One region of the Enterobacter sichuanensis genome, then DNA from elsewhere that is predicted to be linked to it. Evidence: predicted binding sites of a transcription regulator. Region 1 holds the regulator's gene; each other region holds the start of a gene.
What was found. Region 1 encodes PhoB, which activates phosphate uptake and scavenging genes when phosphate is short. Its sites were predicted from a motif close to CTGTCATAAAACTGNCNNAT; they were not measured.
Positions count from the first base shown of each region.

Region 2: the regulator PhoB is predicted to act here: its motif matches at 9,292-9,311, upstream of C1N69_RS05410 (PhoX family protein).
Region 3: the regulator PhoB is predicted to act here: its motif matches at 2,621-2,640, upstream of kdgR (DNA-binding transcriptional regulator KdgR).

Region 1 covers NZ_CP027986.1:1,015,307-1,026,201, forward strand. The annotation lists gene sbcC (exonuclease subunit SbcC) at 1-591, opposite strand, end outside; gene sbcD (exonuclease subunit SbcD) at 588-1,793, opposite strand; gene phoB (phosphate response regulator transcription factor PhoB) at 1,981-2,670, shown strand; gene phoR (phosphate regulon sensor histidine kinase PhoR) at 2,692-3,987, shown strand; gene brnQ (branched-chain amino acid transporter carrier protein BrnQ) at 4,397-5,716, shown strand; gene proY (proline-specific permease ProY) at 5,797-7,170, shown strand; gene malZ (maltodextrin glucosidase) at 7,334-9,151, shown strand; gene C1N69_RS04720 (DUF2339 domain-containing protein) at 9,243-10,895, shown strand, end outside.
Region 2 covers NZ_CP027986.1:1,165,072-1,175,966, reverse strand. The annotation lists gene C1N69_RS05440 (mechanosensitive ion channel family protein) at 1-1,078, shown strand, start outside; gene C1N69_RS05435 (LacI family DNA-binding transcriptional regulator) at 1,079-2,050, opposite strand; gene C1N69_RS05430 (Gfo/Idh/MocA family protein) at 2,126-3,268, opposite strand; gene C1N69_RS05425 (sugar phosphate isomerase/epimerase family protein) at 3,261-4,286, opposite strand; gene C1N69_RS05420 (MFS transporter) at 4,302-5,540, opposite strand; gene pheP (phenylalanine transporter) at 5,770-7,158, opposite strand; gene C1N69_RS05410 (PhoX family protein) at 7,261-9,234, opposite strand; gene C1N69_RS05405 (TonB-dependent receptor) at 9,362-10,895, opposite strand, start outside.
Region 3 covers NZ_CP027986.1:2,792,024-2,802,918, reverse strand. The annotation lists gene prc (carboxy terminal-processing peptidase) at 1-55, shown strand, start outside; gene htpX (protease HtpX) at 249-1,130, shown strand; gene C1N69_RS13525 (MFS transporter) at 1,180-2,553, opposite strand; gene kdgR (DNA-binding transcriptional regulator KdgR) at 2,732-3,523, shown strand; gene C1N69_RS13515 (YobH family protein) at 3,589-3,828, opposite strand; gene mgrB (PhoP/PhoQ regulatory lipoprotein MgrB) at 3,989-4,132, shown strand; gene C1N69_RS13505 (YebO family protein) at 4,207-4,497, shown strand; gene C1N69_RS13500 (MBL fold metallo-hydrolase) at 4,521-5,510, shown strand; partial or broken gene C1N69_RS13495 (DUF2627 domain-containing protein) at 6,036-6,180, shown strand; gene cspE (transcription antiterminator/RNA stability regulator CspE) at 6,193-6,402, shown strand; gene ftsI (peptidoglycan glycosyltransferase FtsI) at 6,622-8,340, shown strand; gene rlmA (23S rRNA (guanine(745)-N(1))-methyltransferase) at 8,406-9,221, shown strand; gene mntP (manganese efflux pump MntP) at 9,218-9,784, opposite strand; yybP-ykoY riboswitch at 9,795-9,984, opposite strand; gene C1N69_RS13470 (DUF986 family protein) at 10,182-10,640, opposite strand; gene C1N69_RS13465 (PTS mannose transporter subunit IID) at 10,696-10,895, opposite strand, start outside.

The DNA of each region.
Region 1 (10,895 bases):
GCGGGCGGATTTATGTTTCTCAAAGACCATGGCGGAGATCTGGCCGTAGATCTCGGTGCCGGTCAGCTCTTCCAGCAGTTCAGCCCGATCGCCCGGTTTGGCATTGAGGAAGGCGGCAAATTGTCCCTGAGAGAGCAGCATTGAGCGGGTAAAACGGCCATAATCCAGCCCGGTGAGGGCGGCAGTTTGCTCCAGCTTATCCGTCACTTTGTCGGCCAGGATTTTGCCATCTTCGCAGCGCGCCAGCTCCACACGCGGCGCCTGCAGGTTGCCGTCAGGCTGATTGCGCGCCCGGTTCTGGCTCCAGAAAGCGCGATAGGCCGTCCCTTTTACCTCAAACTCAACCTCGGCCAGACACTCGGCGGTGTCGCGCGTCATCAGGTCATTTTGCGCCTGAGAAACCTTACTCAGACGTGGGGTTTCGTGATAAAGCGCCAGGCAGATGGCGTCGAGCAGGGTGGTTTTGCCTGCCCCGGTCGCACCGGTAATGGCAAACAGCCCGTTGCTGGCAAAGGGCTCAGCGGTAAAGTCAATTTTCCACTCGCCCTTGAGGGAGTTGAGATTTTTCAGGCGCAGGCTCAGAATTTTCATGCGTTTTCATCCTCATCTTTGAGCGCATGCAGGGTATGGGAGAACAACTCGCTGAGCCTTGCGCGCTTCGCGTCGTCTATCTCCTCCTGCGAAAGCCTGCGTTCGAACACCTCTTCTACCTTCAGTTCGCTGAGGGTTTCACGCCGGGCGCTGAGCAGAATTTTCTCGCGCTGCTCGCGGCTGCGGCGCACCAGTAAGACTTCAACCGGCAGATCTTCAGTCAACGCCTGGATTTTCCGCTGCATATCATGCAGGTAGTCATCGGTGGTGATTTCGATATCCAGCCAGATGGGAGGATCCTGCTCGACACCGCGCCACTGCTCCAGCTGGGCGGTAATGGCATCGAGATCGCCCTTCAGCACCGCCAGGGGCTGAGTGACCGGCACCTCCAGCGTCTCGACGGTGCTGAGTTTGCCCCCGGTGAAGCTCACCAGATGCACAGATTTGGCTTTACCCGTTTCATCGAAACTGAGTGAAAGGGGGGAGCCGCAGTAGCGAATGTGTTCGCAGCCGCCGATAACCTGCGCGCGGTGGATATGCCCAAGCGCAATGTAGTCCGCTGGCGGGAAGTTTTGCGCCGGAAAGGCGTCGAGCGTGCCGATATAGATGTCACGAACGGCGTCACTTTTACTGGCCCCGACGGTGGTGAGATGCCCGGTCGCAATCACCGGAATCGGCTGTTCGCCGCGCAGGGCGCAGGCTTCGGCGTACTGCTGGTGATAATACTCAGTGATGGCCTGTAAAAGATGTTGCTGTTTTTGCGCGCCTGACAGCCCAGCCTGGCTTTGCACGATATCGCGGGGACGTAAAAACGGGATGGGGCACAGTACCGCCCCTGGTGTACCGTCCCGTTTTTTCAGGATCTGCGGGGCGTGCCCGGCGCTGGCGACGACGGTGGTATTAAGAAAGGCCAGGATGTCGCGGGATTCGTTGAGCGTCGCGACGGAATCATGGTTACCGGCGACAATCACCAGATGACAGCCGGTTTGCTGCAAATTCACCACGAAGCGGTTATACAGTTCTCGCGCATAGCTGGGAGGAGAGCCGGTATCAAAGATGTCACCCGCCACAATAATCGCATCTACCTCATGCGCCTGGGCCATTTCCAGCAGCCAGTTCAGGAACGCGTCATGTTCAGCCGCACGGCTTTTGCTGTAAAAATTTTGACCCAGATGCCAGTCCGAGGTGTGAAGTATGCGCATAGCTGATCCGTGGCGAAAAAGAGAAAGCAGGATTATAAACCTTCAGGGAAGGGAAAATAACCGCTGTAATAAAACAACAGTTTGGCTATTGTCGTGGTACTGTTTTTCATAAATCTGTCATAAATCTGACGCATAATGGCGCCGAATTACAAACTTGTAACGTACATAAGATAAGACAGGGCAAAGTATGGCGAGACGTATTCTGGTCGTAGAAGATGAAGCTCCAATTCGTGAAATGGTGTGCTTCGTGCTCGAGCAAAATGGCTTCCAGCCGGTTGAAGCGGAAGATTATGACAGCGCAGTGAACCAGCTGAATGAACCCTGGCCCGATCTGATTCTGCTGGACTGGATGTTGCCCGGCGGTTCCGGACTGCAGTTTATCAAGCACCTGAAGCGTGAAGCGCTGACCCGCGACATCCCGGTGGTGATGCTGACGGCGCGCGGTGAAGAAGAGGATCGCGTGCGCGGTCTGGAGACCGGCGCGGACGACTACATTACCAAACCGTTTTCACCGAAAGAGCTGGTGGCCCGCATTAAAGCCGTGATGCGCCGCATTTCACCGATGGCGGTGGAAGAGGTGATCGAGATGCAGGGACTGAGCCTTGACCCCACCTCACACCGCGTAATGACCGGTGAAAATCCCCTCGACATGGGGCCTACCGAATTTAAACTCCTGCACTTCTTTATGACTCACCCGGAACGCGTTTACAGCCGCGAGCAGTTGCTGAATAACGTCTGGGGAACTAACGTGTATGTCGAAGACCGGACGGTTGACGTACATATCCGCCGCCTGCGAAAAGCGCTGGAACTGAGCGGCCACGATCGCATGGTGCAGACGGTCCGCGGCACGGGTTATCGTTTTTCTACCCGTTTCTGAACAATGACAGGAGTGTGACGCGTGCTGGAACGTCTGTCATGGAAAAGGCTCGTCTTTGAACTGATCTTATGTTGTATTCCGGCCTTCATTCTGGGGGCCTTTCTTGGACACCTGCCGTGGTTTCTGCTGGCGTCGGTCACCGGGCTGCTGATCTGGCATTTCTGGAACCTGCTGCGCCTCTCCTGGTGGCTGTGGGTTGACCGCAGTATGACGCCGCCGCCGGGAAGCGGCAGCTGGGAGCCGCTGCTGTACGGTCTGCATCAGATGCAGATGCGTAATAAAAAGCGCCGCCGCGAGCTGGGAAGCCTGATTAAGCGTTTTCGCAGCGGTGCGGAATCGCTGCCGGATGCGGTCATCCTGACCACCGAAGAAGGGACCATCTTCTGGTGTAATGGTCTGGCGCAACAGCTGTTGGGCCTGCGCTGGCCGGATGATAATGGCCAGAATATCCTCAACCTTCTGCGCTATCCCGAGTTCACGCTGTACCTGAAAAAGCGTGATTTTACCCGACCGCACAATCTGAAGCTCAATAACGGTCGCCATCTGGAAATCCGCGTGATGCCCTACAGCGACAAGCAGTGGCTGATGGTGGCGCGCGATGTTACCCAGATGCACCAGCTGGAGGGGGCGCGTCGCAACTTCTTTGCAAACGTCAGCCATGAACTGCGGACTCCGCTGACCGTGCTTCAGGGCTATCTGGAGATGATGCAGGAGCAAACGCTTGAAGGTGCGCCGCGCGAAAAAGCGCTGCACACCATGCGCGAGCAAACGCACCGGATGGAAGGCCTGGTGAAGCAGTTGCTGACGCTCTCGAAGATTGAAGCCGCGCCAACGCTTGCGCTGAATGACACCATCGATGTGCCAATGATGCTGCGGGTCGTGGAGGGTGAAGCGCAAACCTTAAGCCACAACAGGCATCACCTGACCTTTGAGGTCGACAACACGCTAAAGGTGCTGGGCAGTGAAGATGAACTGCGTAGTGCCATTTCAAACCTGGTGTATAACGCGGTGAACCATACGCCGGAAGGGACGGACATCGTGGTGCGCTGGCACCATACCCCGACGGGAGCCGAATTTAGCGTGGAGGACAACGGGCCGGGTATCGCGCCGGAGCATATTCCGCGTCTCACCGAGCGCTTCTACCGCGTGGATAAAGCACGTTCGCGGCAGACCGGAGGAAGCGGCCTGGGGCTGGCGATTGTTAAACATGCGGTGAATCACCACGAAAGCCGTCTCGATATTGCGAGCACGCTGGGTAAAGGAACCCGCTTCAGCTTCGTGATCCCGGAACGATTAATTGCCAAAAAGATCGCCTGACAGTCGGTGTGTCATTTTACCTTTCCACGGGTCAGCCTCTGCTGGCCCGTTTGCTTTGCAGTCAGGCGAAACGCGGATGAATTTTATACGGTTGGTGCTTTTTTGTTCGCATGATTAGCCATGGCTTTTTCATGAAATTAGCGAATTATTCTGGTCCGTATTTTCATGCTGGCATATTGTTCTGGTTTTGCGATCCCTCCTTGCCTTTAAACGTTATAAGCGTTTAAATTGCGCCCCAGATACTGTCAGACCGACTGTATTTGCGTGGTAAATCGAAAAACTATTCTTCTCCACGCCAGGACGGGAGCATTTCCCGCTGAAATTGAGTAATTTTTCGGCTGTATCGTCCCGTCAGGGAAGACGAAAATCTCAATGTTTTCAACACCACATCCACAGGCAGTAAGGTTTTATGACCCATCACTTAAAATCGCGTGACATCATCGCGCTGGGCTTTATGACATTTGCGCTGTTCGTTGGCGCAGGCAACATCATTTTTCCTCCCATGGTTGGCTTACAGGCGGGTGAACACGTCTGGACGGCTGCGTTTGGTTTCCTGATTACTGCCGTGGGTCTGCCGGTGCTGACCGTCATCGCGCTGGCGAAAGTCGGTGGCGGTGTGGATAGCCTCAGCACCCCGATTGGCAAAGTGGCGGGCGTTCTGCTGGCAACCGTCTGCTATCTGGCTGTTGGTCCGCTGTTTGCGACCCCGCGTACGGCGACCGTTTCCTTCGAAGTGGGGATTGCTCCCCTGACCGGTGACGGCGCGATGCCGCTGTTTATCTACAGCCTGATTTACTTCGCGATTGTGATTCTGGTTTCCCTCTATCCGGGCAAGCTGCTGGATACCGTAGGTAACTTCCTTGCACCGCTGAAAATTGTGGCGCTGATTGTCCTGGCGGTAGCGGCGGTTGTCTGGCCTGCAGGCCCGATCAGCGACGCGATGGACGCCTACAAAAACGCCGCGTTCTCTAACGGCTTTGTGAACGGCTATCTGACGATGGATACGCTGGGGGCGATGGTGTTTGGTATCGTTATCGTTAATGCCGCACGTTCCCGCGGTGTGACCGAAGCGCGCCTGCTGACCCGCTATACCATCTGGGCTGGCCTGATGGCTGGCGTGGGCCTGACGCTGCTGTATCTGGCGCTGTTCCGTCTGGGCTCCGACAGCGCCATGCTGGTGGATCAGAACGCGAACGGTGCGGCTATCCTGCACGCTTACGTCCAGCACACCTTCGGTGGCGCGGGCAGTATGCTGCTGGCGGCGCTGATCTTCCTGGCGTGTCTGGTGACCGCGGTTGGCCTGACCTGCGCCTGTGCAGAGTTCTTCGCGCAGTATCTGCCGCTCTCTTACCGCACCCTGGTGTTTATCCTCGGTATCTTCTCCATGGCGGTGTCTAACCTCGGTCTGAGCCACCTGATTCAGGTCTCGATTCCGGTGCTGACAGCGATTTACCCGCCGTGTATCGTGCTGGTGGTGCTGAGCTTTACTCGCCCGTGGTGGAATAACTCCTCACGAATTATTGCGCCAGCCATGTTTATCAGCCTGATTTTTGGTATCCTTGACGGGATTAAAGCATCAGCGTTTGCGCAAATACTGCCAGCCTGGACACAGCGTCTGCCGCTGTCCGAGCAGGGCCTGGCCTGGCTGATGCCTACCGTTGTTGCACTGGTGCTGGCGATTATCTGGGACCGTGCTGCAGGGCGTCAGGTGACATCAAACGCCCATTAATCAACGGCAACAAACTGTTTAACCACGGGGCTTAAGGCCCCGTGGTTTTTTGTTTTTTCGTGTTGAATGGCAAGATTTAAATGGAAAGCACTAACAAACTCAAACGTGGGCTGAGCACGCGCCACATTCGCTTTATGGCGCTGGGCTCTGCTATCGGTACCGGTCTTTTTTATGGCTCGGCAGATGCCATCAAAATGGCCGGTCCCAGCGTTCTGCTGGCCTATATCATCGGCGGCGTGGCGGCGTATATCATCATGCGCGCCCTCGGTGAAATGTCTGTTCACAATCCGTCCGCCAGCTCATTCTCGCGCTATGCGCAGGAAAACCTCGGCCCGCTGGCCGGGTTCATCACCGGCTGGACCTACTGTTTCGAAATCCTGATTGTGGCGATCGCCGACGTAACGGCGTTTGGCATCTATATGGGCGTCTGGTTCCCGGCGGTGCCGCACTGGATTTGGGTCCTGAGCGTGGTGCTGATCATCTGTGCCGTTAACCTGATGAGCGTGAAGGTGTTTGGCGAACTGGAGTTCTGGTTCTCCTTCTTCAAAGTCGCCACCATCATCATCATGATTGTGGCCGGTTTCGGTATCATCATCTGGGGGATTGGCAACGGCGGTCAGCCAACCGGTATCCATAACCTCTGGAGCAACGGTGGCTTCTTCAGCAACGGCTGGCTCGGCATGGTGATGTCGTTGCAGATGGTGATGTTCGCTTACGGCGGTATCGAGATTATCGGTATCACCGCCGGGGAAGCAAAAAACCCGGAGAAATCCATTCCACGCGCCATCAACTCCGTGCCGATGCGTATTCTGGTGTTCTATGTGGGGACGCTGTTCGTCATTATGTCCATCTACCCGTGGAATCAGGTGGGCACTAACGGTAGCCCGTTTGTGCTGACCTTCCAGCATATGGGCATCGCGTTTGCGGCCAGTATTCTGAACTTTGTGGTGCTGACCGCCTCACTTTCCGCGATCAACAGTGACGTTTTTGGCGTGGGCCGTATGCTCCACGGCATGGCGGAGCAGGGCAGTGCGCCGAAGGTGTTCGCTAAAACCTCACGTCGCGGCACGCCGTGGGTAACGGTCGTGGTCATGACCGTTGCGCTGCTGTTCTCGGTTTACCTGAACTACATCATGCCGGAGAACGTTTTCCTGGTGATTGCGTCTCTCGCGACCTTCGCAACCGTCTGGGTGTGGATCATGATCCTGCTGTCGCAGATTGCGTTCCGCCGTCGTCTCTCGCCGGATGAGGCGAAAGCGCTGAAGTTCAAAGTTCCGGGTGGTGTCGCAACGACCGTCGTCGGGCTGATCTTCCTGGTGTTTATCATTGGCCTGATTGGCTACCACCCGGATACCCGTATTTCTCTCTACGTCGGCTGTGCGTGGATCGTGCTGCTGCTGGTGGGCTGGATGTTTAAGTGCCGCCGCGACCGCCAGCTGGCGGAAGCGCAGTAAGGTAAAAATGCCGGGTGGCGCTGCGCTTACCCGGCCTACACTCCCTTTTACCCCCGAAAAAAACTCCTCCCCCGTCCTCCTCCCCCAATAAATCACATCATGGTGAGCTATCCTTAACCACCCTGTGGCAAGGTGACGTCAATTTCATCAAAGGGGATTCGTGATGTTAAATGCCTGGCACCTTCCGGTTGCCCCATTTGTTAAGCAAAACAAAGACAACCTTGTGATTACGCTCTGGCTGGCCGGGGAAAACCAGCCTGAACGCGTGACGCTCCGCGCCGAAGTGGATAATGAAGAAACCACGCTGAAAATGCATAAACAGCGCAGCCAGCCGCAGCCGGGGATCACGGCGTGGCGGGCGAATATCGACCTGAGCAGCGGCCAGCCGCGCCGTCGCTACAGCTTCAAACTGCTGTGGAATAACCGCCAGCTGTGGTTTACCCCGCAGGGATTTAGCCGTTTCCCGCCTGCACGGCTGGAACAGTTTGCCGTTGATTACCCGGATAACGGCCCGCAGTGGGTTAACGATCAGGTCTTTTACCAGATCTTCCCGGACCGTTTTGCCCGCAGCCAGAAGCGAACTGCCGAACAGGATAAGGTCTATTACCACCATGCAGCGGGCCATGACATCATTCTGAAAGCGTGGGATGAACCGTTAACCGCGCAGGCTGGCGGCTCGACTTTTTACGGCGGCGATCTGGACGGCATCAGCGAGAAGCTGCCGTATCTGAAAAAACTGGGCGTAACGGCGCTGTATCTCAACCCGGTGTTTAAAGCCCCGAGCGTACATAAATACGATACCGAAGATTATCGCCACGTTGACCCGCAGTTTGGCGGTGATGAGGCGCTGCTGCGCCTGCGTCAGAATACGCAAAATGAAGGCATGCGCCTTATTCTCGACGGGGTATTCAACCACAGCGGCGATTCTCACGCCTGGTTTGACCGCCATAATCAGTCGATGGGCGGGGCATGTCATAACCCGGATTCGCCGCAGCGCGACTGGTACAGCTTTAACGAGGAGGGCCGTGCGCTGGACTGGCTGGGCTACCCGAGCCTGCCGAAGCTGGATTTTCAGTCGCCTTCTCTTATCGATGAAGTTTACGGCGGTGAAAACAGTATCGTCCGTCACTGGCTGAAGGCACCCTGGAATATGGACGGCTGGCGTCTGGACGTGGTGCATATGCTCGGTGAGGCGGGCGGGGCGCGGAATAACCTTCAGCACGTCGCCGGGATCACGCGCTCGGCGAAAGCGGCCCAGCCTGAGGCGTTTGTGTTTGGCGAACACTTTGGCGACGCGCGTCAGTGGCTGCAGGCCGATGCGGAAGACGCGGCGATGAACTACCGCGGCTTCACCTTCCCGTTGTGGGGTTTCCTCGCCAACACCGACATCTCCTACGATCCGAATCATATCGATGCGGAAACCTGCATGGCGTGGATGGAGAACTATCGTGCCGGTCTGTCCCATCAGCAGCAGTTGCGGATGTTTAACCAGCTCGATAGCCATGATACCGCGCGCTTTAAATCCCTGCTCGGCAAGGATGTCGCGCGTCTGCCGCTGGCGGTCACCTGGCTCTTCACCTGGCCGGGCGTACCGTGCATCTACTATGGCGACGAAGTGGGGCTGGACGGGAACAACGATCCGTTCTGCCGCAAAACGTTCCCGTGGGCGCCAGAGCAGCAGGACAAGGTACTGTTCAGTCTGTATCAGCGGCTGGCGAAGCTGCGCAAGCAGAGTCTCGCCCTGCGCTACGGCGGCTGTCAGGTGGTGTATGCTCACGATAACGTGGTGGTCTTTGTCCGGGTTTATCAGCAGCAGCGCGTGCTGGTGGCGATTAACCGGGGTGAGGCCTGCGAAGTGGTGCTGGAATATTCACCGCTGCTGGCAGATAAGACGTGGAAGAGCAAAGAGGGTAAAGCGACGTTGCAGGACGGCGTGCTTTCGCTTTCGGCGATCTCCGCGACGGTCTGGTTCGGCAGTTAATCGCGAACGGAACGGTTTTCACCTTTTAAGATGGCGCAAATGCAACGAGTTGTGTCAATCTTAACAGATCGTTTACGGTGAAGGTGGAAACATGGACGAGCTTTACATCCTTGGCTGTTTATTTCTGGTTTTTGCGCTGGTGGTTGCGCCCGTGCTTGCGGTTATTGGCTTTAATCGAAGCTCGGCGGCACAACAGGAGATCGCCCGACTTCGCCAGCGCATTGAGGCCCTTGAACAGCGCGGCGTGGCGGAGAACGCACCGGAGCCTGAACAGGCCGTTGCGCCGGCGGACATGACCGAACCGGTGGTCGATGACGCGCCCGCGCCTGTCGACCCCTGGCGCCCGGAGAGTTCCGCCGTTGCGGCAGCGCCCGTTGCACCCCCAGCGCGAGCGACTAAACAGCCTTCTGCCTTTGGCGGCATGCTGTCGTCGCTGGTGCGCTGGTTCATGCAGGGGAATCCGCTGGCGAAACTGGGGATCCTGCTGCTCTTTCTTGGGCTTTCATTCCTGCTGCGCTATACCGTCGAGCACTCCCTGTTCCCGCTTGAGCTTCGTCTGGCCGCGACGGCGCTGTTTGCTATCGTCCTGCTGGCCCTCGGGTGGCGGCTGCGGCACAGACAGCGCGTCTATGCGCTGATCCTTCAGGGGGGCGCGACAGGCATTCTCTATCTGACCGTCTTCGGCGCTTTCCGGCTCTGGCAAATGTTGCCGATGACGCTGGCCTTTGCATTGCTGGTGGTGATTTGCGCGGCGAGCGTCGGGCTGGCAGTGCTGCAGAAGGCGCTGAGCCTTGCCATGCTGGCAAGCCTCGGTGGCTATCTTGCGCCGCTGCTGTTGTCTACCGGGGGCGGTAGCTTTGTGGCGCTGTTCTCTTTCTATCTCCTGCTTTCCATCGGCATTCTCGCGATTAGCATCTGGCAGCACTGGCGCGAGCTCAATCTCCTCGGGCTGCTGTTTACGTTCGGCGTGGGCGGCCTGTGGGGGCTGAACGACTACAGGCCAGAAGACTATTGGGTCTGCCAGCTGTTCCTGATTGCCAACACGTTGATATTCGGCGTGCTGAGCGTGGCGCTGTCGCTGCGGGCGCAGGAGAAAGGCAAGCAGATTATTGACGGTGTCCTGCTGTTTGCCCCGCCGCTGGTTGGTTTTGGCATGCAGTATGGCATGACGCAGCACTGGACCTACGGCCCGGCACTGAGTGCCCTCGGATATGGCGCCTTTTATCTTGCCCTCGCGTTCCTCGCCCTGCGGCGCTATCCCTCTCTCGGACGGCCGCTGGTTATGGCGGCGCTGGCAATCGGCGGCGGGTTTGCCACGCTCGCCATTCCGCTGGCGCTGTCGGCGCGCTGGACGGCAATGGCCTGGGCGCTGGAGGGGCTGGGCATCCTCTGGCTGGGCGTACAACAGCAGCAGCGGCGCATGAGCTATAGCGGGACGGCGCTACTGGTGCTGGCGCTTGGCAGCGCGCTGTGGGCGCAAACGAATGGTGTGACGTCGCTGAGCCTGCTGCTGATCTTCACCATCCTCAGCCTTTGCTGGCTGGCTGCGGCCTGGCTGTGGCGGACTCTCTTGCTGCCGGTCAGCTGGGCGCTGCTGGCAGGCGGGCTATTGTTCTGGATAGTGGCGCAGCTGGGGGCCGCGCAGCTAATGCTGAAGCAGGAAGTATCTGTTCTGGCAGGCGTGCTGGCGCTCTCGGCCGTGTCGGTCTGGGGCTGGCGGCAGGCCGCCGTGCGTCTGGCGTGG
Region 2 (10,895 bases), 150 kb from region 1:
TTTGTGGCTGCAGATCATCACCCAGAATAAATTATTTCACCGTCTGGCCTTTACCCTTCAGGGGATTATTGTCAACGTCCAGGCGGTACTGTGGCTGCAAAAAGGCAGCGAAGCGGCGGAAATATTAACCACCTGCGCAAAGCTGTGGGTGATGGTGTATGCCCTCCTTGCCTTCTTCTCGCTGCTGGACGTGATTTTCAATCTATCGCAGAAAATGGCCACCGCGTCGCAGCTGCCGCTGAAGGGGATCTTCCAGGGCATCAAGCTGGTGAGCGCCATTCTGGTGGGGATCTTAATTATCTCCCTGCTCATCGGTCAGTCTCCGGCGATTCTGATCAGCGGTCTGGGGGCCATGGCGGCGGTATTAATGCTGGTGTTTAAGGATCCTATCCTGGGTCTGGTGGCGGGTATTCAGCTCTCGGCCAACGACATGCTCAAGCTCGGCGACTGGCTGGAGATGCCGAAGTACGGTGCAAACGGCACGGTGACGGACATCGGGCTGACCACCGTTAAGGTGCGCAATTTCGATAATACGATTACGACCATTCCGACGTGGGCGCTGGTCTCCGACGCCTTTATCAACTGGAGCGGCATGTCGGCCTCCGGTGGGCGACGCATTAAACGCAGCCTGAATATTGATACCACCAGCATTCATTTTCTCGACGAGCAGGAGCAGCAGAAACTTATTCAGGCGAAGCTGCTGAAGCCCTATCTGGCCGCGCGTCATGAGGAGATTAACCTGTGGAATCAGCAGAACGGTGAAGGGGAATCGATATTAAACCTGCGCAAGATGACCAATATCGGCACCTTCCGCGCTTATCTGAATGAATATCTGCGCAACCACCCACGGATTCGCAAAGATATGACATTAATGGTGCGCCAGCTCGCGCCGGATGCTAACGGCCTGCCGATTGAAATATATGCCTTCACCAATACGGTGGTCTGGGCAGAATATGAAGAGATTCAGGCCGACATCTTCGACCATATTTTCGCGGTGGTGGATGAATTTGGTCTGCGTATTCACCAGTCGCCGACCGGGAACGATATTCGCTCGCTGGCAGGCGCTGTTGCCAGATAATCAGGTGCTGGCGCGGGAAATAAAGCGCCAGTCCATCATCACTCTTTCCGTGGGCGCATCCGGGTTGTCGATCTTATTTAAGAGCAGATCGACCGCCTTGCGCCCGATATTGCGCGACGGCTGTTCAATGGTCGTCAGCGAAATCATGTCCGCCAGCTCGGTGCCGTCAAAACCGACAACCGCAATATCCTCCGGCACGCGCAGCCCCGCCTGCTGAATAGCGCGCAAGGCCCCTGCCGCCAGGGTGTCGGAAACGGCAAATACCGCGTCCGGCGGGTTTTCCTTCAGCAGATTTTGCATGGCGGCCATTCCGGCGCGGGAGCTGAGATCGCTTGCGTACTCAACCGCCTGATACGCCAGGCCTTTAAGGTGGATCACGCTCTTGTAGCCGCGCTCGCGCAGCCGGGCGTATTTATAGCTGAGGTCGTGGTTGATCATGGCAATGCGCTTGCGGCCACCTTCAGCAAGCTGGCTGACGGCGTGCTGCGACGCATCGACGTCGTTAATTCCCACGCAGGAAACCGTCCCGGCATCGGCGTATTCGGCGCACTGCACCCAGGGGGCAGAACCTATCAGCGCGGCCAGTTCCGGCAGCTTCGAAAAGGCGTCCATAGTGATAATGCCGTCGACGATTTTGCCGGAAAGCAGGCTCAAGCCCGAGCGGGAGCGTTCGATATCAGAGCCAGAGTTGCAGAGCAGAATGCGGTAGCCGTTCTTCTCGGCCTCTTCTTCGATGCCTTTCACCACCTCGGCGCAGAACGGGTTGGCAATGTTCGAGACCATCACCAGGATCATATAGCTGCGGGCCGTGCGCAGCTGGCGCGCCAGCAGATTGGGCTGGTAGTTACTCTCTTTAATCGCCTGCAGGACGCGATCGCGGTTTTTTGCTTTCACGGTATCGCTGTTGTTGAGCACCCGGGAAACCGTCGCCACGGAGACCCCGGCCAGCTGAGCGATTTTCTGAATTGACATAGCGACGACACTTCCTGCGGTTAGCGTTTTGTGCAGGCTACCATAAATTTGTTGCCCGGCGAACCGGGCAACGCGTCATTGCGCCACGCGAACCCAGCGCTGTTGCTGATGGCTTTTTACTATTGCATCAATGATATACATCACGTTCGCGCCATCATGGAAGGTGGCAAACGCAGGCCGTTCCGGCATTGCGCCTGCCTGCACGGCGCGGTAGAACTGCGCCATCATGTTTTTGAAGGCATCCGGCCAGCCTTCAATATGCCCGCCGGGGAAATGGGCGCTGTCGGCCACGTCTGGGTTCATCAGGCTCGGATCGTCGCTGAGCGTCTGGTTTGCCTGTGCGCGATGGCCGATCCACAGCTGCTGCGGGCTCTCCTGATCCCACGCCACCGACCGCTCGCTGCCGTTGATCTCAAACGTCAGGCGGTTTTTGCGCCCGGCGCTCACCTGCGAGACGCTAAAGCTGCCCTTGCTGCCGTCGTCAAAGCGGAACAGCACCGAGCCGAAGTCTTCGGTGGTGACCGGCTTGTCCTCATAGCGGGCGTGCTCCTCGTGCACGAAGGTCTGATTTCCGGCCACGCTAGCCTTGCGCGTCGGCCAGACGATAGCGAGGTCGGCCATCACCTCGGTGATGCGGCGGCCGGTGACAAACTGCACCGTGTCGCACCAGTGGGAGCCGATATCCGCCACCGCGCGCGACGCCCCGCCCAGCGCGGCATCCACCCGCCAGTTGTAGTCGGTTTCGAGCAGCATCCAGTCCTGCAGATAGCTGCCGTGCGCGGCAAATACCCGTCCGACGCTGCCCGCGCGTAGCATGCTCGCGGCCTGTCGCACCATCGCAAACTGGCGATAGACAAAGCTGACGCCGTGTACCACACCCGCCTGCTCTGCCAGCACCACCAGCTCGCGGGCCTCGTCCGGGGTCATGCACAGCGGCTTCTCGGAAAAGACGTGCTTTCCCGCGCGCAGGATCTGGCGGTTAATCTCTGCGTGCAGGTGATTTGGCGTGCAGTTGTGCACCACGTGCAGATCGGGATGTGCGAGTAACGCATCCACGCTGCCGTAGGCGTGCGGGACGTTAAGCCGACGCGCTTTTTCCTGCGCCTGCGCCAGCGAGCTGTCGCACAGCGCGACGACCTGCACAAAACCCAGGCGCCTGAGCGCCTCGATATGCGCCGGGCCGATAAACCCGCTGCCGATAATGCCGACGTTAATCATGGCTGCCTCCTGCCGCGAAATCGTCAAACGCGCGCCCGGAGACCGGGATAATGTGGCGGCGGATAAACTCGCTGCCTTCGCGGGCACCGGTATCGCCATCCTTCAGGCAGCACTCCCACTCCAGTACCGCCCAGCCGTCGTAGTCGTACTGCGTCAGTTTGCTGAAAATGCCCCTGAAGTCGATCTGCCCGTCGCCCAGCGAACGGAAGCGGCCGGCACGGTTGATCCACGGCTGATAGCCGCCATACACCCCGCTCCGCGCGCTGGCGCGGTATTCGGCATCCTTCACGTGGAATGCTTTGATGCGCGCGTGATAGATGTCGATAAAAGCCAGGTAGTCCATCTGCTGCAGCAGCATATGGCTCGGGTCGTAGAGAATGTTGCAGCGCGGGTGGTTATCCACCAGCGCCAGAAAACGCTCAAACGTCACCCCGTCGTGCAGATCTTCCCCCGGATGCAGCTCAAAACAGACGTCTACGCCCTGTTCATCGAAGGTATCCAGAATCGGTCGCCAGCGAGCTGCCAGCACCGCGAACGCCTCCTGGAAACGCTGCTCGTTATGCGGCGGCCACGGGTAAAAAAACGGCCAGGCCAGCGAGCCGGAGAACGTTGCGTGCGCTTTCAGACCCAGTCTGGCGGAGGCGATCGCCGCCTGCTTCAGTTTCTCCGTGGCCCACGCCCGGCGGGCCGCATCGTTACCGCGCACGGACGCGGGCGCGAAATGGTCAAACGCGTCGTTGTAAGCCGGGTTAACCGCCACAAGCTGCCCTTCAAGATGGGTCGATAGCTCGCTGATGACAAGCCCGTGTGCGGCCAGCTTAGCGGTGACGTCATCGCAGTAGGCCTGGCTCTCTGCGGCTTTCTCTACATCAAAAATGTGCGGATGATTGCAGGGGATCTGCACCGCTTTATAGCCCTTATCTGCCGCCCACCCAGCCAGGCCGTCGAGCGAGTTAAACGGGGCCTCTTCGCCAATAAACTGCGACAGAAAAATACCGGGTCCTTTCATCGTCCTCATACCACCTCCAGAACGTTACGCCTTGTCATCGTCATACCTGAACGTGAGAAGGAAAATAAGCGCGATCGCCGCGGCGGCCACCGCCGGGATCCACCAGAATGTCACCCACGCCTGCGGCACGGTATGACCTGCCACCAGGCGGTTGTAGAGCGCCCCGGAAATCTGCGAGCCGAGCAGCATCCCGATACCGTAGGTGAACATCACAATCATGCTCTGCGCCTGGCCTTTTACTTTTTCGCCCGCCACGCGGTCGGTGTAGATAAAGCCCACCACAAAGAAGAAGTCATAGCACACGCCGTGCAGCAGAATGCCAATGTACAGCAGGAAACGTCCCTCTTCGCTCACGCCGAGGGCAAACATGGCGTAACGCACGAACCACGCCAGCATGCCGATCAGCAGCATAACTTTCACGCCCAGGCGGCGGAACAGCAGCGGGATCACCAGCATGAAGACGATCTCCGACATCTGCCCGAACGACATCGCAGTGCTGACATCTGCAATCCCTGCGTCTGCCAGATAAGACGCGGTATAGGCGTAGTAGGTACCGAGCGGCACGGAAATCAGCATCGCGCAGACGGAAAAGACGAAGAAGTGACGGGTTTTAAGCAGCGCGAAGGCATCCGCGCAGAACAGATCGCGCACCTTAACCGGCAGCCCTTTAGCGGGGGCTGGCGTGTGTGGCAACGTCAGGCTATAGAGGGCCAGCAGCACGGAGCTGGCCACCGCCACCTGGAAGATGGTGACGCTTGCCGCCACACCGGTAACGCCAATAAATATCCCCGCCGCAATCCAGCCGATAGTGCCGAATACGCGAACCACCGGGAAGGTTTTATCGACGTTTGCCAGGCTGTGAAACGCAATGTTGTTGGTCAGCGCAAGGGTTGGCATGTAGCAGAGCGTGTAGCCAAACAGCAGGCCGATCAGCAGCGCACCGTTTTCAGCAATCAGCGCGCCCGGCACAAACCACAAGATCGCCGCCCCGGCGAGATGCATCACCGCCATGACCTTTTGCGAGGCAAAGAAGCGATCCACCAGCATGCCAAGCACAAACGGCGACAGAATAGAGGCGATTGGCCCGGCAGAGAACGCATCACCAATCAGCAAAGACATGTTGTGCTGGGTCATCACCAGACCCAGCGTGACCGACCAGCTACCCCAGATAAAAAACTGCAGAAACATCATCAGCGACAGCCGCGGCACCAGCAGCCGGTGCTGCGCTATCGCCTTTCCACTACTTTCAGTTGTTGACACCATGACGAGCCCCACCCTCAAAAAGTAATCGATTACAAAACAGTTCAGGTAAAAAGTAATCGATTACAAAATAAAGATCCTGTGGATCGTAGAAGATTTGGGAGGGGGGTCACGATAAAGGTAGAGTGGTGCTTTGTAGGCCCGGTAAGCGTAGCGCCACCGGGCTTGAAGACGGGTGCGGTCTGGTGCCCTCACCCCGGCCCTCTCCCACAGGGAGAGGGAGAAAACCGTGCTACTTTTTCCGCGAGAGCTTGAACGCGATAAACAGGAATACGACCCACACCGGCAGCAGCAGCGCGGACAGGCGCATCGCATCCATGGTGCACATCAGCACCAGAATCAGCCCGAGGAAGGCGATACAGAGGTAGTTGCCCGCCGGGTAGAACAGCGCCTTAAACTGCGTCTCACGCCCCTTGCGGCGCATGGCGGCGCGAAAGCGCAGGTGCGCCAGGCAGATCATGATCCAGTTCAGCAGCAGCGTGGCGACAACCAGCGCCATCAGCAAACCAAAGGCAGATTTCGGCAGCAGGTAGTTAATCAGCACCACCAGCGAGGTAATGGCCCCTGAGAGCAGCAGAGAGTTGACCGGCACGCCACGGCGGCTGACGCGGGTGAGGAACTTCGGCGCATTGCCCTGCACGGAGAGACCAAACAGCATACGGCTGTTGGAGTAAACGCCACTGTTATACACCGACAGCGAGGCCACCAGGATAACGAAGTTCAGCACCGAGGCTACCACATTGCTGTTCAGATCGTGGAAAATCATCACAAACGGGCTGCTGTCAGATTTCACTTCCACCCATGGATAAAGCGCCAGCAGCACGACCAGCGAACCGATGTAAAACAGCAGAATACGGTACACCACCTGGTTGACCGCTTTCGGAATGCTTTTATGCGGATCGCGCGCTTCAGCGGCGGTGATCCCAATCAGCTCCAGCCCGCCGAACGAGAACATAATGACCGCCAGGGAGAGGATCAGCCCCTTCCAGCCCGTGGCCAGGAAGCCACCGTGCTGCCAGAGGTTGTCGATGGTCGCTCGTTCGCCGCCGTGACCGGAGAACAGCAGCCACAGGCCAAAGCCGATCATGCCTATAATCGCCAGCACCTTAATCAGCGCGAACCAGAATTCGGTTTCACCATACAGGCGTACGTTCACGAGGTTGACGGCGTTGATGATAATAAAGAAGGCAGCGGCCCAGACCCACGTCGGGACATCGGGCAGCCAGTACTGCATATAGATGCCTGCGGCGGTCAGTTCGGCCATTCCCACCAGCACAAACATCACCCAATAGTTCCAGCCGGAGAGGAAGCCTGCGAACGGACCCCAGTATTTATACGCAAAGTGTGCGAAGGAGCCTGAAACCGGCTCTTCAACGACCATCTCGCCAAGCTGGCGCATGATCAGGAAAGCGATAATGCCGGCAATGCCATAACCCAGCAGCACCGCCGGACCGGCCATCTGAATGGCAGGGCCGATGCCGAGAAACAGCCCGGTACCGATTGCGCCGCCAAGGGCAATTAACTGAATATGTCGATTTTGCAAACCACGTTGCAGCGTCGGATTCTGTTCCGACGAAGCTTCAGTGCTACCGTTGCCTGAAGCGGATGACGCGTCTTTCACGTCCTACCCCTGTCTCTTTTTTAGAAGGGGCACGTTTTAACACTTCATGCTGGCGGTAGCAAGTTTAACGCCGGGGCACGTTATGCACCCGGCGATGAAAGGTTATGAGCCGATGATCCCGCCATCCGCTTTGGTGATCACCACCGTTGAGGAACGCGGGCGTCCGCTCGGGTTTGCATCTGGCCAATTGGAGACGGCACGCGGATTGGCCGGGTCGGTAATATCATCCCCGCCCTCCCCCGGATGTTGAATATTAATGAACAGCGTCCGGTTGTCCGGCGTAAACGCAATCCCGGTGATTTCACACCCGCGCGGTCCGGTCAGGAAACGGCGGTACTCATTGGTACCCGGAATGGTGGCCACCATCTGGTTATTGCCCATCCCCTCGTAGGCTTTCTTGTTAATGGTGCTGGAAGAGACGTCGGTCTGGATCCACAGTACCCCCTGGTGATCGAACGACAGGCCATCGGGGCTGCCGAAGGCCGCCCCCTGCATCGAACCTTTGGCCTTCGGATCGTCACTGTCGGTACGCCCGGCCATCACCAGAATATCCCATTTAAAGCGTGTGGCGGCAGGATCGGCCCCCTCTTCGTGCCAGTGCATAATATGACCAAACACGTTATTAGCGCGCGGGTTGGCGGCATCAACCGGCGCCTTACCCTCCTTCCCGCGATCGCTGTTGTTGGTGAGCGTACAGTAGACGCTGCCGCTGGCGTGCGGGTCGACCGCTATCCACTCGGGGCGATCCATTTTCGTTGCCCCCACCACGTCAGCCGCGAGGCGGGTTTTAATCAGCAGATCGCCCTGGTTTTCAAAACCGTGGTCTTGATCCAGACCATTTTGCCCGAAGATCAGCGGCAGCCAGTCGCCGCTGCCCTCCTCGTTGAAGCGGGCAACGTACAGCGTGCCGGACGTCAGCAACTGCATATTGGCTTCACGGTTTGCAGGATCGTATTTTTTGTCCGAGACAAATTTATAGATGTACTCAAACTTCTGGTCATCCCCCATATAGACCACCACGCGGTTATCGGCGGCGAGCGTGACGGCTGCCCCTTCATGCTTGAAGCGGCCCAGGGCGGTGTGTTTACGCGGCGTGGAGGCCGGGTCGTAAGGATCAATCTCCACGACCCAGCCGAAGCGGTTGGGTTCATTGGGGGTTTTATCGACGTTAAACCGCTCATCCACTTCGTTCCAGCGGTAGGAGTCATCGCTGTCGCTGATGCCGTAGCGTTTTTCCAGCGGGTTGAGATCGGCTTTTTTGACAAAAATATCCGACCAGTTCTCCTCGCAGGTGAGATAGGTGCCCCACGGCGTATGTCCGTTGGCGCAGTTTTGCATAGTGCCCAGCACGCGCTCCCCTTGCGGATCGGCGGCGGTTTTCATTAAGTCCTGATGCCGTGCCGGACCGGTAAGCGCCATCGGGGTATTGACGGTAATACGGCGGGCATAAGAAGAGGGACGAACGACCTGCCAGTCGCTGCCCGTTTTCTTCACCTCCACCACCGACACGCCCATCGCGTTCTGTCCCTTACGGGCTTTATCGAGACTCCAGTTCGCCGTGCCGTCGGTAAACAACATCCCGTTGTCGATGTATTCATGGTTCAGCGCCAGCAGGCCATGCGCCGGGTTTTGCTCCCCTTGCGGCAGACTAAACCACGCCATACCGTCGTGGTGCATGCCCGCCTGCACGGCCTGTTCGTCCGTGGTATTGCTGGCGTCCGGCTTAAACGCCGGCATGTTATCTTTGATACCCGTCGGGTCGCCCCAGCGATAAAACGGGCGGGCAATATAGCCTTCCGGCACCCTGACCGTATCTTCCGTAGAGACGTCGATGCTGGTAAAGCCCAGGGAAACCGCTTTTGCCAGCGCGGAAGGCTGTGATACCGCGGCAATGGCGTTTTCGGGTTTGATCAGAAAGGGGAATGAAACGGCAGCGCCCGCCACGGCGCCCATCTGTAAAAAACGGCGGCGGGAGAGAAACATCTGCGCAACCTCGGAGAATACCGGGTTAGCGCTGCGGTTATTGATTTCGTCGCGATGTTCTTTTTTAAATACGGATTTCAGAGGTCTGCCCATAGCGGCTTCCTGTCATTGGCCAAGAGGTAAGGAGTTGGCGACCAGTCTAAGAAGCTTTTATTACAATTTTATAACACGATGAGGGCGGTGTGGGGCGTCCCTGCCCCGGATAACGAGGGTGGAACGCTTAGAACGTGTAGCCAACCGAGACCTTAAAGGTGCGCGGCTCGCCCTGCGTAATATAGGTACCGGAATCGTCCACGCTGGCCCAGTAGTTTTCATTGGTCACGTTGTCGATGCCTGCACGTACCGTCATCTGGTTTTCGTTGTGATTTACCGCGAAGCGATAGCGCATCCCCAGATCCAGCGTGGTGTAACTGTCGAGCTTTTTGCTGTTCGCGAGGTCGGCATACTGCGTGCCGGAGTGGTTTACGCGGGCGGTGGCGGTCAGCCCCTCGATCGGCTTGATGTCATATTCCGCGCCCAGCACGGCGTAAAAGTTCGGGACACCAATGGCATCGTTACCCTGGTTGAGACCGTTGTTGGTTTTGGTCAGCTCCGCCTGCAGCCAGGTGGCGCTGGCGTTGAGGCGCATCCCCAGCATCGGCTCGCCGAAGACATTTAGCTCCACGCCGCGGTTGCGCTGCTCGGCGTCCAGGCCGTAATGCTTCGTCTGGCTGTCGAGAATAGCGGAAGGCATTTTGATTTCGAACAGCGCCAGAGAGCCGCCCACGCGACCGAAGTCGGCCTTCACGCCCACTTCGTTCTGTTTAGAGTGAACGATACCGGTGCTCTGCCCGTAGTTAATGGCGGTGTCAGGGGCGTTTTTACCCGGCTGCAGCGCTTCGGTATGGTTAGCATAAAGAGAGATCTGCTCCCACGGCTTGTAGACCACGCCGTAGGTTGGCATCCAGCGGCTGCCGTCGAAGCCATCGGCATCGTTTTCCGCGCCGGTCACTTTGTTATACCCGCGAATGACCACTTTCTGATAACGTGCCCCGGCGGTAAACAGCAGCGTGTCGTCCAGCACGCCCAGGGTATCGCTCAGCAGCCAGCCCTGCGTGCGGGTGCGTCCGCTGGTCAGCGGATCGCTGTATTTGCCGCCCAGGCCGTTGAAGTTTGAGCTGTCCGGCATATCAACCCCGGTGTTGTGGTAGATATTGGTGGTCGGGTTGTCTGCCGCCGCGGACATTTTCCACGCGATTTTTTCGTTTTTGGTCATCGCGGAGTAACCCACGTTCACCTTGTGCGACACAAAGCCGGTCGTAAAGTGACCGCGGATCCCCGCCATCCCACTGACGGAATCGCTGATGCGATTGGTATCAAGGCGGCTGACCGTGGCCTTTCCGCTTTTGTCCAGCAGCTTCGGTGCGCTGTAGGTCCCTTCTTCATGAGCGTGCTGCGCGCCGAGTCCGGTATACGCCGTCCAGCTGTCGGTGATGTCGTATTCGCTGCGCCACATCCCGAATTCGTTCTCGATGTTGCTGTAGGCCCACTTCTGGGAAATGTTGCGATCGTTTTTCGGGGGCTCCGGCACAAAATCCACCGCCGAAATATTGACGCTGGTCGGGCTGCCGTGGAAGGTTTTCTTCTGGTAGCCGAGATCCAGCGAGGTGCGGAAGTTGTCACCTTTGTAATCCAGACCGGTGGAGAGCAGCGTGGTGCGGCGGCGATCGTTCGGTACGCCGGTTTCCCCTTCGCGATGGACCAGATTCACCCGC
Region 3 (10,895 bases), 1.8 Mb from region 1:
CCTGGCGAATCTGGAAAAAGAGAAGCCTGCCGAGCAGCCCGCTCCGGCAAAATAATCTCCCAACAGGCACAAGACATTGTGCCTGTTTCTTTTTGTTCTGCATCCTTCCGTCAGCCAGCTTTTCAATTGTGTAAAGTTGTGTCTTTCTGGTGACTTACGCCCGCCGGATGCTTGAAAATAGCCGCAATACCCATACGATGTGGGTAATCGCATAGTGCGTTTTGTTAAACTGAGGTAAAAAGAAAATTATGATGCGAATCGCGCTCTTCCTGCTCACCAACCTGGCGGTGATGGTGGTTTTCGGGCTCGTGCTAAGCCTGACAGGAATTCAGTCGAGCAGCGTTCAGGGTCTGTTGATTATGGCGCTGCTGTTTGGTTTTGGTGGCTCTTTCATTTCCCTGCTGATGTCGAAGTGGATGGCACTGAAATCGGTAGGCGGTGAGGTCATTGAGCAACCGCGTAACGATATGGAACAGTGGCTGATGAATACGGTGGCGCAGCAATCCCGTCAGGCCGGTATCGCCATGCCGCAGGTCGCCATTTACCATGCTCCGGATATTAACGCTTTCGCCACGGGTGCCCGTCGTGATGCGTCACTGGTTGCCGTGAGCACCGGTCTGCTGCAGAACATGAGCCGTGACGAAGCCGAAGCGGTTATTGCCCACGAGATCAGCCATATTGCCAACGGCGACATGGTGACCATGACCCTGATTCAGGGCGTAGTGAACACCTTCGTTATCTTCATCTCCCGTATTCTGGCGCAGATTGCGGCAGGTTTTATGGGGGGGAACCGCGACGAAGGCGAAGAGAGCAACGGTAACCCGCTGATCTACTTTGCCGTCTCAATGGTGCTGGAGCTGGTATTCGGTATTCTGGCCAGTATCATCACCATGTGGTTCTCACGTCACCGTGAATTCCACGCGGATGCCGGCTCTGCGAAGCTGGTCGGTCGTGAGAAGATGATTGCTGCCCTGCAGCGTCTGAAAACCAGCTACGAGCCGCAGGAAGCGAACAGCATGATGGCCTTCTGCATCAACGGTAAATCAAAATCGCTGAGCGAGATGTTTATGTCTCACCCGCCGCTGGATAAGCGAATTGAAGCGCTGCGCAGTGGGGAATACCTGAAGTAAGTAAAGCAGCGTACTAAGCCGGGCAGGAGACTACTCCGCCCGGCTTTTTTTATGCCTGAACCCTGGGCTGGGTCACCCGCAGGCCGCTGACGATAGCCGCAAGGGTGGCAAGTACACCGGCGGTGAGAAGTGCAACATGGTTGCCGTTCTGGCCCGCGAGGTTAAACATCAGGGCGACCAGCGCCGCACCGGTGCTTTGTCCCAACAGACGCGCGGTCCCCAGCATGCCGCTGGCCCCACCGCTGCGATGACGTGGCGCCGAAGTGATAATGGTGTGGTTGTTAGGGGACTGGAACAGGCCAAACCCCGCTCCGCACAGCACCATGCGCCAGATGATATCCAGGTCTGAAGGCGACGACGGCAGCAGTGCCAGCGCGAAAAGCCCCGTCGCCATCACCGCCAGCCCCAGCGCACCCAACAAACCGGCGTGAACGCGTTCGATCAGATAGCCCGCCAGCGGGGCCATCACCATTGTTGCCAGCGGCCACGGGGTTAACAGCAGCCCGGTCTCTACTTCTGAACGGCCAACCACACTCTGCAGGAAGAACGGCAGCGAAACCAGGGCCAGCATCTGGGCGCAGAACGAACAGACAGAGGTGCAAATGGAGAGTGAAAAGAGAGGGATCCGCAGCAGATCAACCGGCAGTAAAGGCACCGGCAGAGCAAGCTGGCGGCGAACAAAGAAGAAGCCTGTCACCAGCAGTGCGAGGAGTTCCACCCCGGTAAGCATCAGCGATTGCCCCTGCGCAAAACCGCTCAGGGCGGTAATCAGCAGACCAAAGGTGAGGGCATTCATCACCGCGCTCGCCACATCGAAGCGCGGCATGGTGCTTTTCGGGCCGTTAGCGGGAAGAAAACGCAGGGCAAAGAAGATGGCCACCATTCCCAAAGGCACGTTTATGGCAAACAGCCATTGCCAGGACGCAACGGACAGGATCGCCGCCGCGATGGTTGGCCCGGCAGCGGAAGAGACGGCGACAATAAACGAGTTTATCCCCATCCCGCGGCCCAGATGGTGCTGTGGATAAATTAAGCGGATCAGCGCCGTGTTGACGCTCATGAGCGCCGCGCCGCCAAAACCTTGCGCAATGCGCGCCAGCGTCAGGGTATGCAGTGAATCCGACAGGGCGCATAGCAATGAGGTGAGAGTGAAAACCACCAGACCGCACTGATACACCCGACGGTAACCGAACATATCGCCGAGGAATGAGAACGAAAGCAGCGAAACCACAATCGCAATCTGGTAGGCGTTAACAATCCATATCGAACTGGCCGGGGAGGCATGCAGGTCGCTGGCGATGGTTGGCAGGGCAACGTTTGCAATGGCGCCGTCAAGGACGGCCATTGAGATACCAATAATGATGGTTGCTATCGCGCCATAGCGCTGGGGTAAAGGCAGACCATCGGAAAGATTCTTTTCCATCAGGAGTAAAAAGCTCAGCGTGAAATTATTCTCAGGGTAACTATTTTAGCACTGTTACTGGCGCGATATGTCGCAGATTTGTAACGAAGTAAACGGGGACTGATTGCAGGTGACATGACGGGAACTTATAATAAAAACCGGTTCTGATTTTTATAAAACACTCTCTATGAGGTGGTAAATGGCTATTGCGGATTTGGATAAACAGCCAGATTCTGTTTCTTCCGTGCTGAAGGTGTTTGGCATCTTACAGGCGCTCGGGGAAGAGCGTGAGATTGGTATTACAGAGTTGTCGCAGCGTGTGATGATGTCGAAAAGCACCGTTTATCGCTTTTTGCAAACCATGAAGTCACTGGGGTACGTTGCCCAGGAAGGCGAGTCTGAAAAATACTCTCTGACGCTGAAACTGTTCGAGCTGGGCGCCCGTGCATTGCAAAATGTTGACCTGATCCGCAGCGCTGATATTCAGATGCGTGAAATCTCGCGTCTGACCAAAGAGACCATCCATCTCGGCGCGCTGGATGAAGACAGCATTGTTTACATCCATAAAATCGACTCCATGTATAACCTGCGTATGTATTCACGCATTGGACGTCGCAACCCGCTCTACAGTACCGCTATCGGTAAGGTTCTGCTGGCGTGGCGCGATCGCGATGAGGTGAAGCAGATCCTCGAGGGCGTGGAGTACAAACGCAGCACTGAACGAACCATAACCAATACGGATGCGCTGTTAACGGTGCTCGATCAGGTGCGTGAGCAGGGGTATGGCGAGGATAACGAAGAACAGGAAGAAGGGCTGCGCTGCATCGGCGTGCCGGTGTTTGACCGCTTTGGTGTGGTGATTGCGGGCCTGAGTATCTCTTTCCCGACCCTGCGCTTCTCCGAAGAGCGTCTGCACGAGTACGTAGCGATTCTGCACACGGCCGCGCGTAAAATTTCTGAACAGATGGGTTATCACGACTACCCGTTTTAATCGTTGTTAGCATAAAAAACGCCGCATCTGTTGCGGCGTTTTTGTGTCTGAGGCCAGGAGAGGGGTTAGCCATTATCAATGACAACGGACGTTTTACGCAGCACAGGGCAGTTGGTTAAACCAATAATCCCGCTATCAGTATGCAGATATTGCGCCGTGCTCAGTCCTTGCGCGGTTAAGTATTTACATTGAATGCCGAGTCCGGCTGCATTTTCGTTGCTTCCCGCGAGCACGCCGTAACCCGTTAACAGAAGACCCGTCCAGACGACGGCCAGTGCAATAATTGTTCGAATGATTAATCGCATCATTACCTCTTTTATCGTTGTTATCATACATTCAGCCTAAACGGTTTACGCTCTGAAACAAGTGCAGAATTCTTAAAAAGGGGTGATGGCGGTACAGTTAGTCCTTGTTTAAGATAAGCGTGTTAACCTGGTGGCATCAGGTCTTTAAACGGAGTGTGGAGTGAAAAAAATACGCTGGGTGATTCTGATTATCGTGCTGATAGCGTGCGTGGTGTTATGGACGCAGACTATCAATGTGATGTGCGATCAGGATGTACAGTTTTTTAGCGGCGTTTGCGCAATCAATAAGTTTATTCCGTGGTAATACGCATTTTTTCTCAAGGTGATTTCCTTCCTTCGCGCCAGTGGTAAAATAGACGTTTTTATTGAGGTGGTGAAATGGGTGAGTTACTGAATTCAGGGCTGCTGAATATGGCATCCCTGATGATGTCTTTGGTGGTGCTGCTTGTGGGCCTGGTTGTTTGGTTTTTCGTGAACCGCGCCAGTTCACGTACGAACGAGCAGATCGAACTGCTGGAAGCGCTGCTCGATCAGCAAAAGCGCCAGAATGCGTTGCTTCGCCGTTTGTGTGAAGCGAACGAACCGGAAGAGAAAGACGCGCCCAAAGACGCGGTTGCTGAAGACAAGAAAGACGAAGACGACTTTATCCGCCTGGTGGCTGAGCGTTAATCTTTTTGCGTTGGGAGGTGGCCGTGGTCTGGAAAAATCCCTGGTATGACCCCTCCCTGAACCATCACACCCCAAACGGTTTTCGTAATACCCAACCTGGTGGACATCAACCCGGCGACCTTGACCGCTGGCGTAAAGCGCGTAAAGAGGCCGGTCTACCGAAACCGCCCACACTGGGTTATGACAATTTTATCCGCCAGTGGTGGCAACCCGCTGTGCTGACGCAACCGCATGAAGATGGCGTATGGTGGCTGGGGCATGCGAGCGTGTTGCTGCAGATGGACGGCAATATCCTCCTGACCGACCCGGTATTTTCATGGCGTGCTTCTCCGCTTCCTTTTCTCGGACCACAGCGCAGGACGCCTCCCGCACTGTCTGTCGACAAGCTTCAGCGACTTGATGCGGTCGTCATCTCCCATAATCACTACGATCATCTTGATGACGCGACCATTCGCCGTATTCTCAGGCGTTTTCCCAATGTGCAACTCTTTGTTCCTCTTGGCCTGGCTGCCTGGTTTCGACGTCGGGGAGCAAAACAGGTGGTTGAACTCGACTGGTGGCAAAGTTTCACCTGGCAGGGAATGACGCTCACCGCTGTACCGGCGCAGCACTGGAGTATGCGCACGCCGTGGAACCGCAATCGCTCGTTATGGTGCGGCTGGGTTATGGAAGGACGACACCACCGTTTCTGGTTCAGCGGTGACACCGGGTATTCTCCTGAACTGCTGTTGATACCGGAACGTCTGGGGCCGGTTGATGTGGCCGCATTACCGATTGGTGCCTATGCCCCAAGATGGTTCATGGCTGTCCATCATATGGATCCGCAATCGGCAGTGGCGTTATGGCAGCAGCTGGGGTCGCCACTGGCGTTTCCCATTCACTGGGGCGTGTTTGATCTGGCGGATGAAGCGCTGGATGAACCCGTGCAGGAGTTAATTACTGTGCTGGATAATTTAGCACCAGTTAACCATTCCTTCAGAATATTGAAAATTGGTGAATATTTATCCTTATAAACGAAGCGACAGGTTTGAGCATATATTCTGTATAAACGGGTGCGTGAGATTGTTTTATTTTTATCGAAACGTTTTGCTTGCCTTCTTTTGATGCAGCGTCATAAAAATTTCATTATTTTGGTGCATAACACTGTTTATAACCTGGTGCATTTTAATACAGCAGCGGGCAGATTATTAACACGGTTTTTTCCCTGAAACAATTTGGTCGCGTTACAATGATTTAAGCATAACTTTTCACAATTTGTTCTAACTCAATCATTGCGTAAGATTTCTTTTCCCGTTCGCTGGACGCTTTGGAATGATTGAGCTATGTTAAAAATGTCTTAGATTACAGCGACTGTGAGAGCGGCGCTGGGGCTTTGTAACGTAGCAGGGCTGTCTGTTCGCGATGCGCATAATTGTGCAGAACCTGGCAGGCACTGTTCGAATTTGTGCGGCGGATCGAGACATGTTTAAAAATGGCTTGCCATATTAAACATTGTGTGTGATAACACGTTTTGGGTCAAACGAGGTACAGTTCTGTTTATGTGTGGCATTTTCAGTAAAGAAGTCCTGAGTAAACACGTTGTCGTTGAATACCGCTTCTCTGCCGAACCTTATATTAGTGCCTCATGCAGTAATGTCTCAGTTTTATCTCAGTTAATGCCTGCGGGCTAAGAAAACACTCTAAGGAATTTTGCAAATGGCAAAGATTAAAGGTCAAGTTAAGTGGTTCAACGAGTCTAAAGGTTTTGGTTTCATTACTCCTGCTGACGGCAGCAAAGACGTGTTCGTACACTTCTCTGCAATCCAGGGTAACGGCTTCAAAACTCTGGCTGAAGGCCAGAACGTTGAGTTCGAAATTCAGGATGGCCAGAAAGGCCCTGCTGCAGTTAACGTAACTGCTATCTGATCGAACCGCTGCTGACTGAAACGCGCCGCGTTTCAATCTCAGATATAAAGCCTCGCATCACGCGGGGCTTTTTTATGTCCCTTATCTTTCAAAATATTACGATCTGCGGCCTTGTTAGTAACTTGTTGCAAAGCTGCGAGGTTCGTAGCACTGTTTTGCCACCTTCTTACCGGCTTTTCCCGTTAAATCAGGGCGTTGTTTTACAGCCCTGGGGTACAGGTGAAAAAGAAATTGATAACGGCCGCCGGAAATTTCACCCCGGCGCGTTTTGCTCTGCTCTGTCTGGCGATTTTTTGTAGTCTGGCGTTTCTGTTGGGCCGCGTTGCCTGGCTGCAAATCGTCAAGCCTGACAATCTGGTGAAGCAGGAAGATATGCGCTCCCTCCGTCAGCTGGCGATTGATGCGCCGCGCGGCATGATAATGGATCGCGAAGGCCGTCCGCTGGCGGTGAGTGTGCCCGTCCGGGCCGTCTGGGCCGATCCCAAAACGGTGCTGGCAAAAGGCGGCGTCGGCGTTGATGAACGCTGGCAGGCGTTAGCGAACGCGCTGCATCTCTCGCTGGATACCCTCTCGGCACGCATCAACGCCAATCCCCAGGGGCGTTTCATTTACCTTGCCCGCCAGGTGGATCCCGCGCAGGCAAAGTGGATCGACAAACTGAATTTGCCCGGCATCAATTTACGCGATGAGTCCCGCCGTTTTTATCCGGCTGGCCATGTGGCTGCGAACCTGATTGGTTTCACCAATATCGACGGGCAGGGCATTGAAGGTGTAGAGAAGAGCTTCAATACGCAACTGACGGGCAAGGCGGGGGTGCGGCAGGTGCGGGAGGACCGCTATGGTCGCGTGGTTGAAAACCTGACCGAAGTTGCCCCCGTACCGGCGCATAACATCCAGTTGAGTATAGATGAGCGGCTGCAAACCATCACCGAAGATGCACTCGATAACGCCGTGGCCTGGAACAAGGCCGAGTCGGGCGCCTCCGTGTTAATTAATATCCCCACCGGGGAAATACTCGCCATGGCCAGCTATCCGGATTTCAATCCCAATAATCGGGAAGGGGCGACAATAAACGATTTCCGTAATCGCGCAATCAGCGATACGTTCGAACCTGGTTCGACCGTCAAACCGCTGGTGCTGATGACCGCCCTGCAGCAGGGGCTGGTCAAGCCGGACAGTGTGATTGACACGCACCCGTACACCCTTGACGGGCATCGTATCCGCGACGTCGGTTATTATCCCGAACTGACCATGACCGGCATTCTGCAAAAATCGAGCGACACAGGCGTGTCCCGCCTCTCCCTGGCAATGCCGGTCCAGCATCTTCTCGATACCTATCGAAACTTTGGCTTTGGCACCCCAACCGAGCTTGGCCTGACGGGGGAGAGCGCGGGACTGTTGCCGCAGCGTAAATACTGGAGCCAGCTCGACCGCGCGACTTTTGCTTTCGGTTACGGACTGATGGTCACGCCGCTGCAGCTGGCGCACGTCTACGCCACCATTGGTGGCTTCGGGCTTGAGCGTCCTCTTTCCATTACCCGTATCGATCCCCCCGTTATGGGACACCGCGTTATGCCAGAAGAGATTGCGCATGAGGTAGAGCACATGATGGAGAGCGTCGCGCTACCCGGCGGCGGCGGGGTGAAGGCCGCCGTGCGCGATTACAGGGTCGCGGTGAAAACCGGTACGGCAAAGAAAATTGACGATAGCGGAAAATATGTCGATAAATATGTCGCCTACACCGCGGGGGTTGCCCCTGCCAGCGATCCGCGCTTTGCCCTGGTGGTGGTGATAAACGATCCACAAAACGGGGCATACTATGGGGGGGCCGTCTCTGCTCCCGTCTTCAGCGAGATTATGGGTAACGTGCTGCGTCTGGAAAATGTGAAACCTGACGGCTTACCGGCGGGCTCCGATCACCTGATCGTTATGCGCTAACCGGGCGTTTATAAGCAGGGCGAATAGCGGTACACTTCGCCCTTTGATTATGCTCCGGAGTCACCATGTCCTTCAGTTGTCCCCTTTGCCACGCGGTCCTGACGCGTTCAGATAAAAGTTATACCTGTCCGCAGGGGCATCAGTTTGATATGGCGAAAGAAGGCTACGTAAATCTTCTGCCGGTGCAGCACAAGCGCTCCCGCGATCCAGGCGACAGCGCAGAGATGATGCAGGCGCGCCGTGCGTTTCTTGATGCCGGGCATTATCTGCCGCTGCGTGAGACGGTCGCACATACACTGAATGACATCCTCGCTGGCTCAGCAACCGCCCTGCTCGATATCGGCTGTGGGGAAGGGTACTACACCGCACGGTTTGCGGAGATTGCACGTGAGAAGGGCGCGCAGACCTTCGGTCTGGATGTCTCGAAAGTGGCGATTCGCGCGGCGGCAAAGCGTTACGCTGACGTGACGTTCTGTGTGGCGTCCAGCCACCGGCTGCCGTTTGACGATGCTAGCATGGACGCGGTTGTCCGCATTTACGCGCCCTGTAAGGCCGAGGAACTGGCGCGCGTCGTGAAGCCTGGCGGATGGGTGGTTACCGTGACGCCAGGACCGCGTCATCTGATGGAGCTGAAGGGGCTAATCTACGATGAGGTGCGTCTGCATGCTCCCCATTCAGAACAGCTGGCCGGTTTTGCCCTGAAGCAGGCGCAAACTGTCGCGTATGAGATGACGCTGAAGGGAGAAGAGGCCAGCGCGCTGTTGCAGATGACGCCGTTCGCGTGGCGGGCAAAACCGGAGGTGTGGGAAACGCTAGCGGCGCAGTCCACATTCCGCTGCCAGACGGATTTCAGTATCCACATCTGGCAGCGCGAAGATTAACCAGCGAAGTGTGCCCAGAGGATCTGGGCGCCAATGCCAATTAACACAATCCCCCCCAGGATCTCGGCGCGTTTACCCAGCAGCGGGCCGATAAACCGTCCGACCATCATGCCCAGCGTGGACATAATCAGCGTGGCACAGCCAATGGCCAGCGCGGTGGCGATAATATTGACCTGCAGGAATGCCAGACCGACGCCGACGGCCATCGCATCCAGGCTGGTGGCGATGGCCGTCGTGACCAGCAGCCAGAATCCGTGGCGGTGCTGGGGCTCCTCAGCGTCATCATCACTGCCGCGAAAACCTTCAATCACCATTCGACCGCCGAGAAATACCAGCAGGACAAATGCAATCCAGTGGTTCCACTCTAATATAAACTGGCTGGCGAGCATGCCCAGGCCCCAGCCGATAAGCGGAGTCAGCGTTTCGATAGCGCCAAAAATGAGACCAGTACGCAGGGCTTCTGAGAATTTAGGTTTGTGAAGCGTGGCGCCTTTTCCGATGGAAGCAGCAAACGCGTCCATGGACATGCCAAAAGCGAGAAGGATCGTAGCGGAGATATTCATAACAGCGTCCAGACCGGGGATATCCATATGACACATCACTGCCCCCAGTAAACAGCAGTTGATGTATCTATGGTCTCGCCTGATCGCACTGCACAGAAAATGTGCTGATAGCGATCCGTACGTGCCACGTTTTTCAACGAGTATGTTGACACGCACATTTCCTGCGCACAGGAAATCGGCTACTCCCCAACGACGGGCGCAACCTTAACATATTTTGAGAATATAAAACAACAATGAAGAAGCATTATTTAGACTGATGATTGATAACGATTTTCATTTGTCTTTAAGCGTGAAAATAACGTTAAAAAAAGCGATCAAATTAACGGTGGGGATATAGCTCAGGCTATATTTCGTGTGCGAATCAGACACAGAATATAGCCGATGCTATATATCTAACTCACTGAGTTTTAATAAGTAAGTGGTATATCTTTTCCAGGTCGTCAATATTCTTTACCCGAATAAGCAGGCGGCGCTGTTCTAATTGCATCACCAGCACACCGTCTTCGGATAAATTCATCTCTTTAATACGGTTATATTCTATCCAGACATTGGCGAAGAAAAACCCACGGGATTTAAAAATGATTTTTGGCGTGCGGATCCAGAACAGATAGATCGCCATTAATGCCAGCGCACATAATAACCATGTGGTTAATATTGCACCATGGCTGGTGACGTTATTGTAAATCAGAATGACGATCAGACCCGCGAAGATAAACGCATCCACGCGTCCGCGTCGCAGAAGGGGAAGGGAGAGCAGCGTCTCGCCGTGGCGGCGGGGCATGATGAACTCGTCATAGATCGCGTAAGCCAGAAGGGCAACAATAAATAAAACCAGTACGATGTCCGTGACAGTCATTCATCCTCCAGATAAAAAAAGCCGGGGGCATGCCCCCGGCGGTTAACGCATTGTATTACAGACCCAGCAGACCGACAGCGTAGCCCGCGATACCGATGACGAAGAAGCCAACGATAATCCACAACGGGTTCACTTTTTTACGCAGCAGCCACATACAGGCGAAGGTTAACAGCAGCGGCACCAGGCCAGGCATCAGCTGGTCGAGGATGGTCTGCACGGTGGTCACACGGGTTTGACCATCCTGGCCCGTGATGG